Regions from separate parts of the Bradyrhizobium tunisiense genome, predicted to be linked through region 4. Evidence: predicted binding sites of a transcription regulator. Region 4 holds the regulator's gene; each other region holds the start of a gene.

Region 1 (4,148 bases), on a different contig from region 4:
ATCGGGCCGGCGATTCGGCTGTGGTGGTGGCGATGTCGGACATGGCGGGAGCGTGTGGCAGGGAAAACGGGCCTTATCAAGCCTCATTTGGTGATTGCGGAGCCCCTTGGCCAGCCCCATATGGCCCTCCGGGAGGGACGGCCCTCCTGCTCATCAGCCTGTAGCCGCGGGGACGACCCTGCCTTGAACGGAGGGTCGTCATGGCCTGGAGCATCCTGTTCGTTGCCGGTCTTCTCGAGATCACCTGGGCGATCGGCCTGAAATATACCGAGGGCTTTACCAGGCTTGTTCCGTCCCTCGTCACGCTCGTGGCCATGGCCGGCAGCGTCATCCTGCTCGGCTTCGCTCTCAAGTCGCTGCCCGTCGGAACCGCCTATGCGGTCTGGACCGGCATCGGGGCCGTCGGCACCGCGACGCTGGGCATCTTCCTGTTCGGCGAGCCCGCCACCGCCCTCCGCCTTGCCAGCATTGGGCTGATCGTCGCCGGGATTATCGGGCTGAAGCTCGTTACCTGAAGAAGATCTGGACCGCCCACCAGGTCAGCGCTGCAACGATCGCGGAGGCCGGGATCGTGATCACCCAGGCATAGACGATCGAGCTCGCGACGTTCCAGCGCACCGCCGAAACGCGGCGGGCGGCGCCAACGCCGACGATGGCGCCGGTGATGGTGTGAGTGGTCGAGACGGGAACGCCGAGGAAGGTAGCCATGAAGAGGGTCACGGCGCCCCCCGTCTCGGCGCAGAAGCCCTGCATTGGCGTCAATTTGGTGATGCGCAGGCCCATGGTGCGGACGATGCGCCAGCCGCCCATCAGCGTCCCCAGCGCCATCGCCGCCTGGCAGGACAGCACCACCCAGAACGGCACGGAGAATTCGCTGCCGAGATGGCCCTGCGAATAGAGCAGCACCGCGATGATGCCCATGGTCTTCTGCGCGTCGTTGCCGCCATGGCCGAGCGAATAGAGCGAGGCGGAGGCGAACTGCAGAATACGGAAGGCGCGATCGACCGCGAATGGCGTCGAGCGCACCGATGCCCAGGACACGATCGCAACCAGCATCATCGCGAGCAAGAAGCCGACCAGCGGCGACAGCACGATCGCAAGCACCGTCTTCGTCAAGCCACTCCACACCGCGGCCGAAATCCCCGCCTTAGCCATGCCGCCGCCGACCAGCCCGCCGATCAACGCGTGCGATGACGAAGACGGGATGCCGAGCGCCCAGGTCACGAGGTTCCAGACGATGGCGCCGACGAGCGCCGCGAAGATCACCTGGGCATCGACGATCGCGGGATCAATGATGCCGGTGCCGATGGTCTGGGCGACGTGCAGCCCGAACACCATGAAGGCGATGAAATTGAAGAACGCGGCCCAGAATACCGCGAATTGCGGCCGCAGCACGCGGGTCGAGACGATGGTCGCGATCGAATTGGCGGCGTCATGCAGGCCGTTCAGGAAGTCGAACAGCAGCGCGACGGCGATCAAGCCGACCAGGATGGGAAGAGCCAACGCAGCATCCACGGCGCGGCCCCTGCCCTAAGCTTTGCGCATGATGTCCGCGCAAACGCGTTCAGCGTTTGTCGCGACGGAAAACCGCTGCACACTTTTGCCGATCATGTGCTAAACCTGCTCGATGACGATGCTGTTGATCTCGTTCGCGACGTCGTCGAAGCGATCGGCCACCTTCTCGAGGTGGTCGTAGATCTCGGCGCCGACGATGAAGTCCATCGCGTTGCCATCGCGATGCTTGAGAAACAGCTCCTTCAGCCCGATGTCGTGGAGATCATCGACGCGGCCTTCCAGCTTGCCCAGCTCTTCCGTGATGGCGGTCAGCATGGCGACGTTCGGGCCGATCGATTGCATGAGCGGCAGCGCGCGGCCGACCAGATTGGCGCATTCGATCAGGAGTCCGCCGATCTCGCGCATCGGCGGCTCGAAGCTGCGGACCTCGAACAGCATCACGGCCTTGGCGGTCTGCTGCATCTGGTCGATGGCGTCGTCCAACGACGTGATCAGGTTCTTGATGTCGCCGCGGTCGAACGGGGTGATGAAGGTGCGCCGCACCGCCGTCAGCACCTCGCGGGTGATGTTGTCGGCGTCGTTCTCGAACTGGTTGACGCGCTGGCAATAGACCGGCGTCTCCTCGCCCCCGTTGAGCATGCCCTGGAGCGCGATCGAGCCCTGGATCACCGTTTGGGCATGGCGGTCGAACAGGTCGAAGAACCGTTCTTCCTTGGGCAGGAAAGCGCGAAACCATCGCATCATGGGGATAGGCTACCGGTTGGAAATGGCCCGGCCCGAGGGCCGTCATGAAGCTGTCATAAACCATTTCCGATCCGCGCGCGTGTCATCTCACGCCCGCGGAGCCGGATCATCCACCGCTTTCAAGCAGCAATTAAATCGAAGTCAAATCAGCTATTTAGAGCGATCGCCGGAAGTAATGGGCGATTTCACCGATAACGCCGCGGCGGAAGGTGAGCACGCAGATCACGAAGATCGAGCCCTGGATCACCGTCACCCACTGGCCGAAGCCCGCCAGGTACTGCTGCATCGCGATGATCACGAAGGCACCGACCACCGGTCCGAAGACGGTCCCGAGGCCACCGACCAGCGTCATCAGCACGACTTCGCCAGACATCGACCAGTGGACGTCGGTGAGCGATGCGTTTTGCGCCACGAACACCTTCAGCGCGCCGGCAAATCCGGCCAGCGTGCCCGACAGGACGAAGGCCAGGAACTTGTACTGGTCGGTCCGGTAGCCCAGCGAGATCGCGCGCGGCTCGTTCTCGCGGATCGCTTTCAGGACCTCGCCGAACGGCGAGTTGATAATGCGGAAGATCAAGAGAAAGCCGGCGAGGAAGCCGACCAGCACGACGTAATACAGCACCGTCGGCTTGGAGAGATCGAGCACGCCGAACATGCGCCCCTGCGGGATGCCTTGGATGCCGTCCTCGCCGTGGGTGAACGGGGCCTGGAGATAGATGAAGTACAGGAGCTGGGACAGCGCCAGCGTGATCATCGAGAAATAGATGCCCTGGCGGCGGATCGAGATGTAGCCGGTGATGATCGAGAGCACGAAAGCCGCGGCGATGCCGACGAGGATGCCAAGCTCGGGTGGAAGCGCCCACACTTTCAGTGCATGAGCGCTGCAATAGCCCGCCGTTCCCAAGAACATCGCGTGGCCGAACGACAGCAATCCGCCATAGCCGACCAACAGGTTGAAGGCGCAGGCGAGCAGCGCGAAGCACAGCGCCTGCATCACGAAGAACGGGTAGACTCCCGTGAACGGCACAGCCGCCAGCAGGAGCGCCATCACCACGAACACCGTCATCTCGTCGCGCATTGCACGCGGGGTTGCCGGCAGCGTGTCGTCCGTCAGGGTTGTCATATCAGGCCGCCCTTCCCGTCAATCCCGTTGGCTTCACCAAGAGCACCAGCACCATCAGCACGAACACCACGGTGTTGGACGCCTCGGGGTAGAAATATTTGGTCAGCCCCTCGATCACCCCGAGCGCAAAGCCGGTGATGATCGAGCCCATGATCGATCCCATGCCGCCGATCACCACCACCGCGAACACGACGATGATGAGGTCGGCGCCCATCAGCGGCCGCACCTGATTGATCGGCGCCGAGAGCACGCCGGCAAGCGCGGCAAGGCCGACGCCGAGACCGTAGGTCAGCGTGATCATGCGCGGAACGTTGATGCCGAAGGCGCGCACAAGCGTCGGATTTTCAGTGGCGGCGCGCAGGTAAGCACCGAGCTGCGTCTTCTCGATCAGGAACCAGGTCGCAAGGCAAACCACCAGCGAGAACACGACGACCCAGCCGCGATAGATCGGCAGGAACATGAAGCCGAGGTTCATGCCGCCCTTGAGCTGGTCCGGAATGGCGTAAGGCAGGCCCGAGGAGCCGAAATAGTTCTGGAACACACCCTGTACGATCAGCGCGATGCCGAAGGTCAGGAGCAGGCCGTAGAGGTGATCGAGCCCGGTCAGCCATTGCAGCATGGTCCGTTCCAGGATCATGCCGAAGATGCCGACGATGATCGGCGCCAGCAGCAACGCCCACCAATAGTTGATGCCGCCGAGGTTCAACAGGAAATAGGCGACGAAGGCGCCCATCATGTAGAGCGCGCCGTGGGCGAAATTGATGAT
Region 2 (4,148 bases), 680 kb from region 4:
ATTCCGGCCCGCCGCTGGTCTCGATGGAGAAGAAGATCGCCGACGGATTGGGCCTCAAACTCGGCGACGAGATCGTGGTCAATGTGCTCGGCCGCGACATTCCGGCCAAAATCGGCAATCTGCGCACCATCGACTGGCAGGGACTCGGCATCAACTTCGTTCTCGTGTTCTCGCCGAACGCCTTCAAGGGCGCGCCGCATACCCATATCGCAACCCTGACCGAAGCCGGCGGCAATGCGGCAGGCGACGGCAAGATCATCAAGCAGGTCGCCGACGCCTATCCGATGGTGACGAGCGTGCGGGTGCGCGAGGTGATGGAGACGGTCGGCTCGGTGGTGACCAATCTGGCGCTGGCGATTCGCGGCGCGAGCGCCGTGACCCTGATCTCGGCGATCCTGGTGCTGGGCGGGGCGCTCGCCGCCGGCCATCGCCACCGGGTCTATGATGCGGTGATCCTGAAGACGCTGGGCGCGACGCGACTGCGGCTGCTGGGCGCCTATGCGCTCGAATATCTCCTGATCGGGCTCGCCACCGCATTGTTCGGCGTGATCTCCGGCAGCATCGCGGCCTGGATGATCGTGACGCGGGTGATGACGCTGAGCTTCGTCTGGCAGGCCGGCAGCGCGGCGGGCGTTGTGATGGCCGCCCTGGTCGTCACCGTCGGGCTCGGGCTCGCCGGCACGCTGCTGGCATTGAACAAAAAGCCCGCGACGGTGTTGCGGAATTTGTGACAAATTGAAGCGGCTGGCCGCGGGGGCGCGGAATCGCACGATTCCCGGGATTAACCACGACTGCTCGTCAGGCTCGCGTCAGGATTGCCGCGGAGGGCGACATTCAGCCGCGCGTGGAAGGTTGCAGCGAATGTGTTAGTTTCCCACATATCGAGTGGGTTCGGAGCCCCGATTGTTAGCCAGAATTTAGTCGGTTTGCATCGGTATCCGAGATAGAATTTGACGAACCGGCGGCGTGGCGACCCTCATGCCGGACGGACCAACCAACGGGAATTCGACCATGTCGGACCTAGACCGTAACTACGCTTCTCCTTTCGGCAGGGCCGCCGGGCGTGTTGACGCCGCGACGGTCGATGCCGGCCTGCGCGCCTATATGCTGCGCATCTACAACTACATGAGCATTGGCCTGGCCATCACCGGCCTGGCCGCGCTCGGCGTCTACATGGCCGCCGTGACCGACGTTCCGACGGCGGACGCGGTTCGCGTCGGCAAGCTGTTCCTGACGCCGTTCGGCTATGCGATGTTCGTGAGCCCCCTCAAGTGGCTGTTCATGCTGGCGCCGCTCGCGATGGTGTTCGTGATCTCGGCGGGCATCAACCGTCTCGCGCCTTCGACCGCCCAGATCCTGTTCTGGGTGTTCGCGGCACTGATGGGTATCTCGCTGTCGTCGATCTTCCTGGTGTTCACGCACACCTCGATCGTGCGGGTGTTCTTCATCACCGCGGCGACCTTCGGTGCGCTCAGCCTCTACGGCTACACCACCAAGCGTGACCTGACCGCCATGGGCTCATTCCTGTTCATGGGCCTGATCGGCATCGTCATCGCCAGCCTGGTGAACCTGTTCCTGGCGAGCTCGATGCTGCAGTTCATCGTGTCGGTGGTCGGCGTGCTGGTGTTCTCGGGCCTCACCGCCTGGGATACGCAGCGGCTGAAGAACGACTACATCTACGGCTATTCCTCGGCCGGCGGTGAGGTCGCGGAGCGTGCAGCCATCACCGGCGCGCTGTCGCTGTACCTGAACTTCATCAACCTGTTCACGCTGCTGCTGCAGCTCCTCGGCCAGCGCGAGTAAGCGACGGATCAGAGTGAACGACATGAACCCCGGCCGAAAGGCCGGGGTTTTTGTTTGGGGTACGGTTGCCTCAGACACCGTCATTGCGAGCGCAGCGAAGCAATCCGGGAGTGCCTCCGCGGAGACAGCCTGGATTGCTTCGTCGCGAGAGCTCCTCGCAATGACGGGATATGGGGTTGCGCCGAGGCCCCTTCCGGCCGCCGCGGGAAGGCTCTAATCTCGCCTCCATGTCCGCACCTGAAATCAGGCCCACGACCGAGGCCGACCTTCCCGCCATCACCGCCATCTACCAGCAGGCCGTCCGCGAGGGCACCGCGACGTTCGAGCTGGAGCCGCCCGACCTCGCAGAGATGACGCGCCGCTATCGCGTGCTGATCGAGGGCGGCTATCCCTATTTCGTCGCCATGCTGGAAGGACGCGTTGCCGGCTATGCCTATGCCGGTGCCTACCGTCCGCGCCCGGCCTATCGCTTCACGGTCGAGAACTCGATCTATCTCGATCCCTCCTTCCATCGCCGCGGTGTCGGCTCAAAGCTGCTGGAGCGGCTGATCACGGAATGCGAGGCGCGCGGCTTCCGCCAGATGATCGCGGTGATCGGCGATTCCGCCAATGCCGGCTCGATCGGCGTGCACACCAAAGGCGGCTTCAAGATGATCGGCACGCATCCCAATGTCGGGTTGAAATTCGGCCGCTGGCTGGACACGGTGATGATGCAGCGCGACCTCGGCGAGGGCGCAAGCACGGTGCCGAAATAGCTGCGCTCTCGTAGGGTGGGCAAAGCGTAGGCGTGCCCACCATCGCTGCGATAGAGAAAGGACGTGGGCACGGCGCGTCGCGCCTTTGCCCACCTACGTCGCCACTCGAGACGTCACACCACCGCCAGCTTGCGATCGATCACCAGCAGCACGCGTTCCAACTCGTGACCGCGGCGCAGGATCAGGCCGGTCGCCGAGATCACGCTGTACATGCCCTGCTTGCGCGCCAGCCGCGGATCCTTCTCGATGCGGTAGATCGGCACTTCCGAGGCACGGCGATAGACAGAGAACACGGCGCGGTCCCTGAGGAAGTCGATGGCATAGTCGCGCCATTCGCCGTCGGCGACCATGCGGCCGTAGAGATTGAGAATGCGGTGCAGCTCGAGCCGGTTGAACGTCACCCGGTTCAGTTGCGTCGTCGCAGCGGCGGGACGCGCCGCCGCCCGCTGCTCGCTCGGATCAGCATCCTCCGACAGACTCATGGGAAGCGCGCCTCCTCGTCGCACGGCATGATCGCGTCCGCGAAAACCGTCCCCGGAGCCGCGGATCATGACGGTGATATGATTGCGCCAACCGTTCCCCGCCGCAAGACCTGTTGATGGAACTCGCCTGCTCAACTTGTCGGAATCGGGCACACGCAGGAGTGGAACTTCCTCGCGGCAAACCGTCACGGGATCGTTAGCAGGAATCATACTCTCGCCGCTTTTCCGCCCAGCGACTGCCGCCCTGCATTGCGAAAAGACTGAGGTGCGTTGACCCGGTCCTTTCGGTTCCGGATTCCTCAGCCCCCAGCCCCCCGGGGTCGAACAGGATCGGGTCTGTACGCGCAACAAGGAGGGCCAACGCAAGTTGGTCCTTTTTTGTTTGTGTCGGATGTTCCTGCCAACGCACCTTCTCTCCGGGAAGCCCGAAGACTGTCTCCCCTCATCCTGAGGGCCGCGCTTTTCGCGCGGCGTCCCGAAGGATGGAAGGCCCGGTTGCATCTGCGGGGCCTTGCATGGTTCGAGACGCGCGCAAGGGCGCGCTCCTCACCATGAGGGTCGAGAGCAGAATGCGCTGATCAGAAAATCAATGCAGCGACGTGTACGCCGCGCCCAGCATCGGGCCGGGCTTGTCCCGAGTTCCGTCCTGGATATAGACCACCGCGCCGTCGACGCCGTCGCGCGTGAGGTTCTCGATCGGCACCGTCCAGCTTTCCGAACGCCCGGTCCAGTCACCGACCTTGAGCACGTTGCGCACCACATTATGATAGGTGACCTGCTGCCCGCGATTCTCGCCGCGGGTGATCGCGATCGGCACCGACCTGGCGATGGAGCAGATCCAGACCTCGCCCTGCGAGACTGCCGGCTCCTTGCTCGCGGCCACCGACACGTTGATCTGCTTGCCGGCGAGCGACATCGTCACCGGCACGCTCATCACGCCCTTACCCGGGTCGGACTTGCGGATCGCGTTCTCGATGCCCGCACGATCGCTGCCGACGACATGGGTGGAGCCGTTGACCACGACCTGCGGCGTGTAGACCTCGCGGTCACCGCGCACGCGCGAATACGCACGCTGGCGTGCAGAGAAGCGCGAATCCGCCAGCGTGTC
Region 3 (4,148 bases), 150 kb from region 4:
AGTCGCCCGGTGAGCGTCATGTGGAAGCGGAATTCTTCCATCACGTACGGATAGCCCCAGCGGTCGAGATGGTCGCGCTGCGGTTCGCTGAGCTTCTCGGGTCTGCGCCGCGCGCGGTCTTCCGCAGACAAAGCGGCGCGGAACGAGTCGAATTCGCGGACGCAATCGGCGGCGAGCGCTTGAAGTGCCTCGACAGGCTCGGCTGGAATGACGGCGATGAAGCCACTGATGGCATCGACGACCGGCCGGATCACAGGAAGCGGTCGCGGCTTGCCGGCGAATGTCGCGCAGGCGGCCATCAGCTCGGCATCAGTCTTGCCAGGCGCGAGCGCCATCGGCGCCTTCAGCGTGGCGTGAAAGCCGTATTTGCGGGGATCGGCGCTGACGTCGCGCCAGTCAGGCGCGACCTCCAACGCCTCGCGCGGAAATGGCAGCTCGTTGCCGGTGTAGGCATCGTAACCGAGCAGCTCCGCGCCGAAGCGCGAGAGCGCGTGATCGGCGCCTGCGGCAAAATAGATCGCGTAGCGGGGAAAACCTGTCATTGCCCGAGCATAGCCGGTTTAGGCCGCGACGACAGCTTCGCGTGGCGCCGCCGCCACAGCGGTGAGTAGCCGCGTCGCATCGGTGAGATGAACCAGCTTTCCGCCTGATATCACCGCGATCAGCCGCGGTCTCAGCTTCACGCTGTCGTCGACCAGCAGAATGTCGGCGCGGCGGCCTTCCGCGAGCACGCCGCGATCGGTAAGACCGGTCGCGCGCGCAGGGCCGGCGGAGACCAGGTTCCAGGCTTCGGTCAGCGGCAGCACGCCGTCGGCGGCGAGCCGGAACGCGGCGAGCAGCTGCGCGGGATAGTAATAGTCCGACGCCAGCACCGAGCAGAGGCCCTTGGCGATCATGTCGGAGGCCCTGGTCCACCCGGTGTGGCTGCCGCCGCGCACGACGTTCGGCGCGCCGTAGACGATGGCATCGCCGTGGCTTGCCGCCGCCCGCGCCGTCTCCTCGTTGACCGGAAACTCCGCGATCTCAGCGCCGAGCGCGCGAAACTCCTGGCGCATTGCCGGTGTCGCATCGTCGTGCGAGAGCATCCGCACTTCGGCAGCGCGGGCCACGGCGGCGAGGCGCGACACGGAAGCCGGCACCTCGTCCGCGCGCGAGACGACGCGCTCGACCAGGCGGTCGAAATCCTCAGCTGACAACCCGGTGCGCTCCACCATGCGGTTGCGCTTGCGCGGCTTGGCCATGTCGGCGACGGTGCCGTCCATATGGTCGTTGAAGGCGAACAGGTCGACCCGGCGCTCGGAGAGCCACTGGCTGATCTCAATCTCGGTGTCGAGATTGTAGGTCTCGTGTCGCAGGTGGAAGCGGGTGTCGGCGGCGAATTGCGGGCGCTGCCGCTCGATTGCCTCCATCAGGGCGCGCGCGTTGTCGGCGCTGCGCAGGCCGGGTTCCCACGAACAGGTCGTGGCATGAAAGACCGTCGTGATGCCGTTGCTGATCGCCTGGCGATCGCTGTCGGCGAGCGCGACGTCGATGGGGAAATCGACGCCAGCGCGCGGCATCATCTGCCGCTCGAAGGCATCGCCATGCAGATCGACGATGCCGGGCAGCACCAGCAGATTGCGGGCATCGATCGCAAGCCGCGCCCGGCCGCGAGAGGCGTCGATCGCGGCGATGTCCTGTCCGGACACCGCCAATGACGTTTCGACGAGCTCGGCGCCGATCAGGGCCCGGCCGCCCTCAAGGATGATGTCTGTCACGCGACCGCGCTTCGTTTGCTGGCAAGGGAACTGGCAGGAGAATTGGTGGGAGAGCTCGCCCGTGCTTCGTATGTCGCAAGGAAATCTTCAATCCCGAGCTTGCGGAAATCGGGCAGGGCCTCGCGCAATTTGTCGTGATTCCAATCCCACCAGGCCAGCCCGGCGAGCCGTCCGGCGATCTCCTCGGAGAACCGCCGCCGCATGATGCGGGCCGGATTGCCGGCGACGATGGTATAGGCCGGCACGTCCTTGGTGACGATGGCGCCGGCCGCGATCACCGCGCCCGTGCCGATGTTGCGGCCCGGCAGCACGATCGCGCCGTGGCCGATCCAGACGTCGTGGCCGATATGGACGTGGTGCTGGCGCCGCCAGTCGAAGAATTCGGCATCGTCGCTCTCGCCTTCGAAATAGGCGCTGGAGCGGTAGGTGAAATGTGCCTGCGTTGCGCGGAGCATCGGGTGATTGCCGGGATTGATCCGCGTCATCGCCGCGATCGAGCAGAACTTTCCGATAGTGGCGTAGGTGATCTGGGCATCGTTGACGACATAGGAGTAATCGCCCATCGCCACGTCATGCAGGATCGTGCGCGCGCCGACCTCGGTATAGGCGCCGAGCCTGGTCTCATGCAGCTTGGCCGAGGGATCGATGGTCGGCTGGACCGAAAGAGCTTTGGCGACCATGTTGCATCCGGGGTGAGGAGAGCGAGCGTTCCTCTTCGAGCGGCTTGATGACGATGTCATGACACCGCGATGACAGGGGATGAGTTGTGCAGGATCGCCGCATTGCAACGCCCGTGTCACACAAGTGTTAAGCACCGGCGTTAGCGGTTGGCCTCAGCTAATCTGGAGCGCTGCATGCTGGTGGTGGATGGTCTGACGTGTCGCTTCGGCGCAAAAGCCGCGGTCGACGACGCCTCGTTTCAAGTTTCCCCGGGCGGGTTCGTCGGTGTGATCGGGCGGTCCGGCGCCGGCAAGTCGACGCTGCTGCGGAGCATCAACCGCCTGGTGACGCCGACCGACGGACGCATCCTGTTCGACGGGATCGACGTCACCGCGCTGCGCGGCAAAGAGCTGCGGCAGTGGCGGGCGCGTTCGGCGATGATCTTCCAGCAGTTCAACCTGGTCGGCCGGCTCGATGTCCTCACCAATGTCCTGATGGGACGCCTTGCCACGATGCCGGCCTGGCGCTCGCTCTCGCAAATCTGGCCGGAGCAGGACAAGGCGTTGGCGATGTCCGCACTCGAACAGTTCGACATTGCGTCGCTCGCCGCCCAGCGCGCCGACCAGCTCTCCGGCGGCCAGCAGCAGCGCGTGGCGATCGCGCGCGCCCTCGTGCAGCAGCCCGACATCATCCTCGCCGACGAGCCGATCGCATCGCTCGATCCGCGCAACACCAAGATCGTGATGGACGCACTGCTGCGCATCAACAAGCATTTCGGCATCACCGTGCTCTGCAATCTGCATTCGCTCGATCTGGCGCGCAGCTATTGCGACCGCCTGATCGGCATGGCGCAGGGGCGCGTCGTGTTCGACGGGGCGCCGTCCGCGCTGACCGACCACGTGGCACGCGAGCTCTACGATCTCGAAGCCGCCGACGTCATGGGCGCCATGCCCGTCCCGGCGCCCGAGGGGGTCCCGGCGCTCGGAACGGCCGCGGCCGCCTGAGCGACGCCTGTTTCTTTTGCAAGTCTTTGCGTCAACCGACCCAAACTGATGAAGAGGGTAGCATGATCACTCGCAGATTAGTCCTTGCCGGCGCCGCCGCGCTCGCTTTAACGGCCTCCGCCTCGGCGAACGATTGGAAAGCCAAATATCCCGAACTGACTTTCGCGGTCGTCCCGGCCGAGAACGCGTCCGGTGTCACCGAGCGCTGGGCCCCGTTCATGACCTACCTGTCGAAGGAACTCGGTGTGGCGGTCAAGCTGCGCATCGCCAACGACTACGCCGCGGTGATTGAGGGCCAGCGAGCCGGCAATATCCACGTCGCCAGCTACGGTTCGGCCGCGTTCGCGCGCGCGCGCCTGACCGGCGTCAAGAGCGAAGCCTTCGCCAACGATATCAACGCCGATGACTCGACCGGCTATTATTCAGTGTTCTTCGTCAAGGCAAGCAGCCCCTACAAGAAGATCGATGACCTCAAGGGCAAGAACCTCGGTCTCGTCGATCCGAACTCGACTTCGGGCAACAATGTGCCGCGTTTCGAACTCGACAAGTTGGGCATCCACGACGCCGATACCTATTTCAGCAAGGTCGTCTTCACCGGCAGCCATGAGAACGCGATGCTGGCGCTGGCGCAAGGCACGGTCGAGGTTGCCGCCAACCAGTGGACCAGCGACAACGATTCCACGCTGGCGCAGATGCTGACCAAGGGCATGCTGAAGAACGCCGACGG
Region 4 (4,148 bases):
GGCCTGGCTGGCCTGAACCTCCAGGTCTTCACCGCCGACACGCCGCCGCCCGGCTCGACCGAAGGCGGCCTGCGCAACGCCATCGTCGGCTCGATCATCATGACCGTGCTCGGCGTCGGCATCGGCGCGCCGCTCGGCCTGTTCGCCGGCACCTATCTTGCCGAGTACGGCCGCAACGACAGGCTGACTTCGGTGATCCGCTTCATCAACGACATCCTCTTGTCGGCGCCCTCGATCATCATCGGCCTGTTCATCTATGGCACGGTGGTGGTGCCGATGCGCGGCTTCTCGGCGCTCGCGGGAGCGCTGGCACTCGCGGTCATCGTCATCCCGGTCGTGGTGCGCACCACGGAGGACATGCTGCTGCTGGTGCCGAATCCGTTGCGCGAAGCCGCCAGCGCATTGGGCCTCCCGCGTTCGCTGGTGATCAAGCGCATCGCCTATCGCGCGGCACGCGCGGGCCTCATCACCGGCGTGCTGCTCGCCACCGCCCGCGTCGCCGGCGAGACCGCGCCGCTGCTGTTCACCGCGCTGTCGAACCAGTTCTTCAGCCTCGGCCTGGACAAGACGATGGCCAACCTGCCGGTCACCATCAACAATTTCGTCCAGAGCCCCTACGCCTATTGGAAGCAGCTCGCCTGGAGCGGCGCGCTGCTGATCACCCTGACCGTGCTTGCCCTGAACATTGGCGCGCGCATCATCGGCGCCGAGAGGACTGCAAAATGAGTGAAATGTCTGTTTCCGTGAGCGCGCCGACCGTTCATCCCGGCTCGCAGCCGCTGCCCGAGGCACCCGCCAAGGTCACCGCGCGCAACCTCAACTTCTACTACGGCGAGCACCACGCGCTGAAGAACATCAATCTGGCGCTCGGCACCAACCGCGTCACGGCCTTCATTGGCCCGTCCGGTTGCGGCAAGTCGACCCTGCTGCGCATCTTCAACCGGATGTATGATCTCTATCCGGGCCAGCGCGCCACCGGCCAGCTGATGCTCGACCAGACCAACATCCTCGACCCCCGGCTCGACCTCAATCTGCTGCGCGCCCGGGTCGGCATGGTGTTCCAGAAGCCGACGCCGTTCCCGATGACGATCTACGAGAACATCGCCTTCGGCATCCGTCTCTACGAGAAGATCTCGAAGTCCGAGATGGACGGCCGCGTCGAGAAGGCGCTGCGCGGCGGCGCGCTGTGGAACGAGGTCAAGGACAAGCTCAACGCCTCCGGCCTGTCGCTCTCCGGCGGCCAGCAGCAGCGCCTGTGCATTGCCCGCACCGTCGCGGTGCGGCCCGAGGTGATCCTGTTCGACGAGCCCTGCTCGGCGCTGGACCCGATCTCGACCGCCAAGGTCGAGGAGCTGATCCAGGAGCTGTCCGAGAACTACACGATCGCAATCGTCACCCACAACATGCAGCAGGCGGCGCGCGTCTCCGACAAGACCGCCTTCATGTATCTCGGCGAGCTGATCGAGTTCGACGACACCAGCAAGATCTTCACGTCGCCGACCGACCGGCGCACGCAGGATTACATCACCGGCCGGTTCGGCTGAGGAGACGGGACATGGGTACTGAACATACCGCAAAGGCTTTCGACACCGACCTCCAGGAGCTCACCCGACTGGTCGCCGAGATGGGCGGCATCGCCGAGCGCATGATCGTCGAATCCGTCGACGCGCTGATCCGCCGCGACGTCGCGCTCGGCCAGCGCGTCGTCACCATCGACACCGAACTCGACGCGCTGCAGAAGAAGATCGAGGAGCGCGCCGTGCTCACCATCGCCCGCCGTCAGCCGATGGCGGTCGATCTGCGCGAGATCGTCGGCGCCATGCGCGTTGCGACCGACCTCGAGCGCATCGGCGACCTCGCCAAGAACATGGGCAAGCGCGTCGCCGCGCTGGAGACGGATTTCCATCCGCTGAAACTGTTCCGCGGCCTGGAGCACATGACCGACCTCGTTCAGCAGCAGGTCAAGTCGGTGCTGGACGCCTACGCCGCGCACGATCTGCCGGCGGCGATGGCGGTGTGGAAGGGCGACGAGGAAGTCGACGCGATCTGCACCTCGCTGTTCCGCGAGCTCCTCACCTACATGATGGAGGATCCGCGCAACATCTCGTTCTGCATCCATCTGATGTTCTGCGCCAAGAACATCGAGCGGATCGGCGACCACGCCACCAACATCGCCGAGACCGTGTTCTACATGATCGAGGGCCAGGCGATCACCGACAAGCGGCCGAAGGGGGACATGACCAACTTCGCCACGACGATCCCGAATAGCTGAAGACCTCAAGGAGCGACGACACCATGGGCGCACGCATTATGGTGGTTGAGGACGAGGAAGCTCTCACCGAGCTTCTTCGCTACAACCTCGAAGGCGACGGCTATGACGTCGAGACGGTCATGCGCGGCGACGACGCCGACACCCGCCTCAAGGAGCACATTCCCGACCTGATCGTGCTCGACTGGATGCTGCCCGGCCTGTCGGGCATCGAGCTGTGCCGCCGCCTGCGCACCCGTCCCGAGACCAAGCAACTGCCGATCATCATGCTCACCGCGCGCGGCGAGGAGAGCGAGCGCGTACGTGGCCTTGCGACCGGCGCCGACGACTACATCGTGAAGCCGTTCTCCGTGCCGGAGCTCCTGGCGCGCGTGAAGGGCCTCCTGCGGCGCGCCAGTCCCGAGCGGCTAGCCACCGTGCTCGCCTATGGCGACATCGAGCTCGACCGCGACAAGCGCCGCGTGGCGCGCTCGGGCCGGCCGATCGATCTCGGACCGACCGAATACCGGCTGCTGGAGTTCTTCCTGGAGCATCCCGGCCGCGTGTTCTCGCGCGAGCAGCTGCTCGACAGCGTCTGGGGCCGCGACATCTACATCGACGAGCGCACCGTCGACGTCCATATCGGCCGCCTGCGCAAGCTGCTCAATCTCGGCCGCGAGCAGGACCCGATCCGCACCGTCCGCGGCGCGGGCTATGCGCTCGATGATCGCTTCGCGAAGGCGGAGCAGACGTAAGGGGTTCTGGGAAATTCTGGCGACACACTCAGTGTCGTCCCGGACAAGCGAAGCGCTGATCCGGGACCCATAACCACAGGGCGTGGTTTGGCGAAGACTCGGAGTGACCGTCTAGCGCAACATCTGCGCCCTGTGGTTATGGCTCCCCGCGTTCGCGGGGACGACACCGAGTTGGTTGAGGCGCCGTCGCGCTACGGCAGCCGTCGTTGCAGTCAGCAAATCAGCTAACTTACCGCGTGCTCGGCTTGGCCGGTGCACGACGGCGGTCCGCTGCGGGCTGATACGCCACGCGCGAGTGCTGGGCGCAATAGGGCAGGCCGGAGAGCGCCTTGCCGCCGCAGAAGAAGAAATCCGGGCTCGAGGGATCGCCGACCGGCCAGTGGCAGGTCGCCTCGTTCAGCTCCAGCAGCGACAGCCGCTGGCTCATCGGCACCACGTTGTCGTAGGTGACCGGTTCGGCCTCCACTTCGACCTCGAAGGCCTGCGCCAGCGCGGTGTTGCCGCGCGCAATGGGGCGGGTCACCCGCATCATGTGCTGCGCGGGACGCGCCTTGCGCGGCCGGGGTGCTGCCGATGAAGGGCTTTTGGCACGGCCGGACAGACCGAGCCTGTGCACTTTGCCGATCACGGCATTGCGGGTCACATTGCCGAGCTCTGCTGCGATCTGGCTGGCCGAAAGTCCGGCCTCCCAGAGCTTTTTCAGCTGCTCGACGCGATCATCGGACCAGGTCAAAACCGTCATTGCACCCTTTCCCTCGCTGCCGGCCAACCATCCTGGGGCCTTGCAGCGAATGCCTAAGCCTTCAAAAACCCGTGTCGTCAGAATCCCTTAAGGCTCGCCGGGCGCGCCACTGACGCCCGAACGTTTACGCCGGTACATGAGGACTCTTGGGATCAGAACCGCTGCACGAGATGTCGTATCTGACAATCCAAACGCTACAATATGGCGTGACTCCCGCGCAAGAGTCCGCCGACTCGCTTCCACATGTTCCGTGGTGAAAACCCGCGAAACCGGCACCGCAAGACTACGGATTCAGCGTTTCCCGAGGCTTTCCCAGCGGCATTGACACCCGTCTTGCCAGGCATAAGATAGTTGCGCGTGCCGCCCTTAAAAGGCGGCACGTTTCGTTTTCCGGGCCGGTCGA

Evidence for each region. The regulator PhoB, encoded in region 4, activates phosphate uptake and scavenging genes when phosphate is short. The targets are predictions, from matches to a motif close to TGTCATNNANCTGTCAT.
Region 1: a site for PhoB is predicted at 2,300-2,316, ahead of ACFDR6_RS09625 (DUF47 domain-containing protein). Genes of this name have one in related genera too.
Region 2: a site for PhoB is predicted at 3,108-3,124, ahead of ACFDR6_RS07190 (DUF2794 domain-containing protein). Genes of this name have one in related genera too.
Region 3: a site for PhoB is predicted at 2,496-2,512, ahead of phnC (phosphonate ABC transporter ATP-binding protein). Genes of this name have one in related genera too.

What each region holds. Positions count from the first base shown of each region.
Region 1 is NZ_JBHLEV010000002.1:487,291-491,438, reverse strand. Features, by position in the region: gene ACFDR6_RS09640 (peptide chain release factor 3) at 1-43, opposite strand, end outside; gene sugE (quaternary ammonium compound efflux SMR transporter SugE) at 201-515, shown strand; gene ACFDR6_RS09630 (inorganic phosphate transporter) at 508-1,515, opposite strand; gene ACFDR6_RS09625 (DUF47 domain-containing protein) at 1,615-2,259, opposite strand; gene ACFDR6_RS09620 (branched-chain amino acid ABC transporter permease) at 2,414-3,382, opposite strand; gene ACFDR6_RS09615 (branched-chain amino acid ABC transporter permease) at 3,384-4,148, opposite strand, start outside.
Region 2 is NZ_JBHLEV010000001.1:1,523,672-1,527,819, reverse strand. Features, by position in the region: gene ACFDR6_RS07205 (ABC transporter permease) at 1-731, shown strand, start outside; gene ACFDR6_RS07200 (Bax inhibitor-1/YccA family protein) at 1,012-1,803, shown strand; gene ACFDR6_RS07195 (GNAT family N-acetyltransferase) at 2,031-2,558, shown strand; gene ACFDR6_RS07190 (DUF2794 domain-containing protein) at 2,672-3,040, opposite strand; gene ACFDR6_RS07185 (DUF1223 domain-containing protein) at 3,627-4,148, opposite strand, start outside.
Region 3 is NZ_JBHLEV010000001.1:693,080-697,227, reverse strand. Features, by position in the region: gene ACFDR6_RS03305 (DUF1045 domain-containing protein) at 1-542, opposite strand, end outside; gene ACFDR6_RS03300 (alpha-D-ribose 1-methylphosphonate 5-triphosphate diphosphatase) at 561-1,757, opposite strand; gene ACFDR6_RS03295 (transferase hexapeptide repeat family protein) at 1,754-2,437, opposite strand; gene phnC (phosphonate ABC transporter ATP-binding protein) at 2,612-3,421, shown strand; gene phnD (phosphonate ABC transporter substrate-binding protein) at 3,484-4,148, shown strand, end outside.
Region 4 is NZ_JBHLEV010000001.1:842,256-846,403, reverse strand. Features, by position in the region: gene pstA (phosphate ABC transporter permease PstA) at 1-726, shown strand, start outside; gene pstB (phosphate ABC transporter ATP-binding protein PstB) at 723-1,544, shown strand; gene phoU (phosphate signaling complex protein PhoU) at 1,556-2,272, shown strand; gene phoB (phosphate regulon transcriptional regulator PhoB) at 2,296-3,003, shown strand; gene ACFDR6_RS04040 (GcrA family cell cycle regulator) at 3,233-3,745, opposite strand.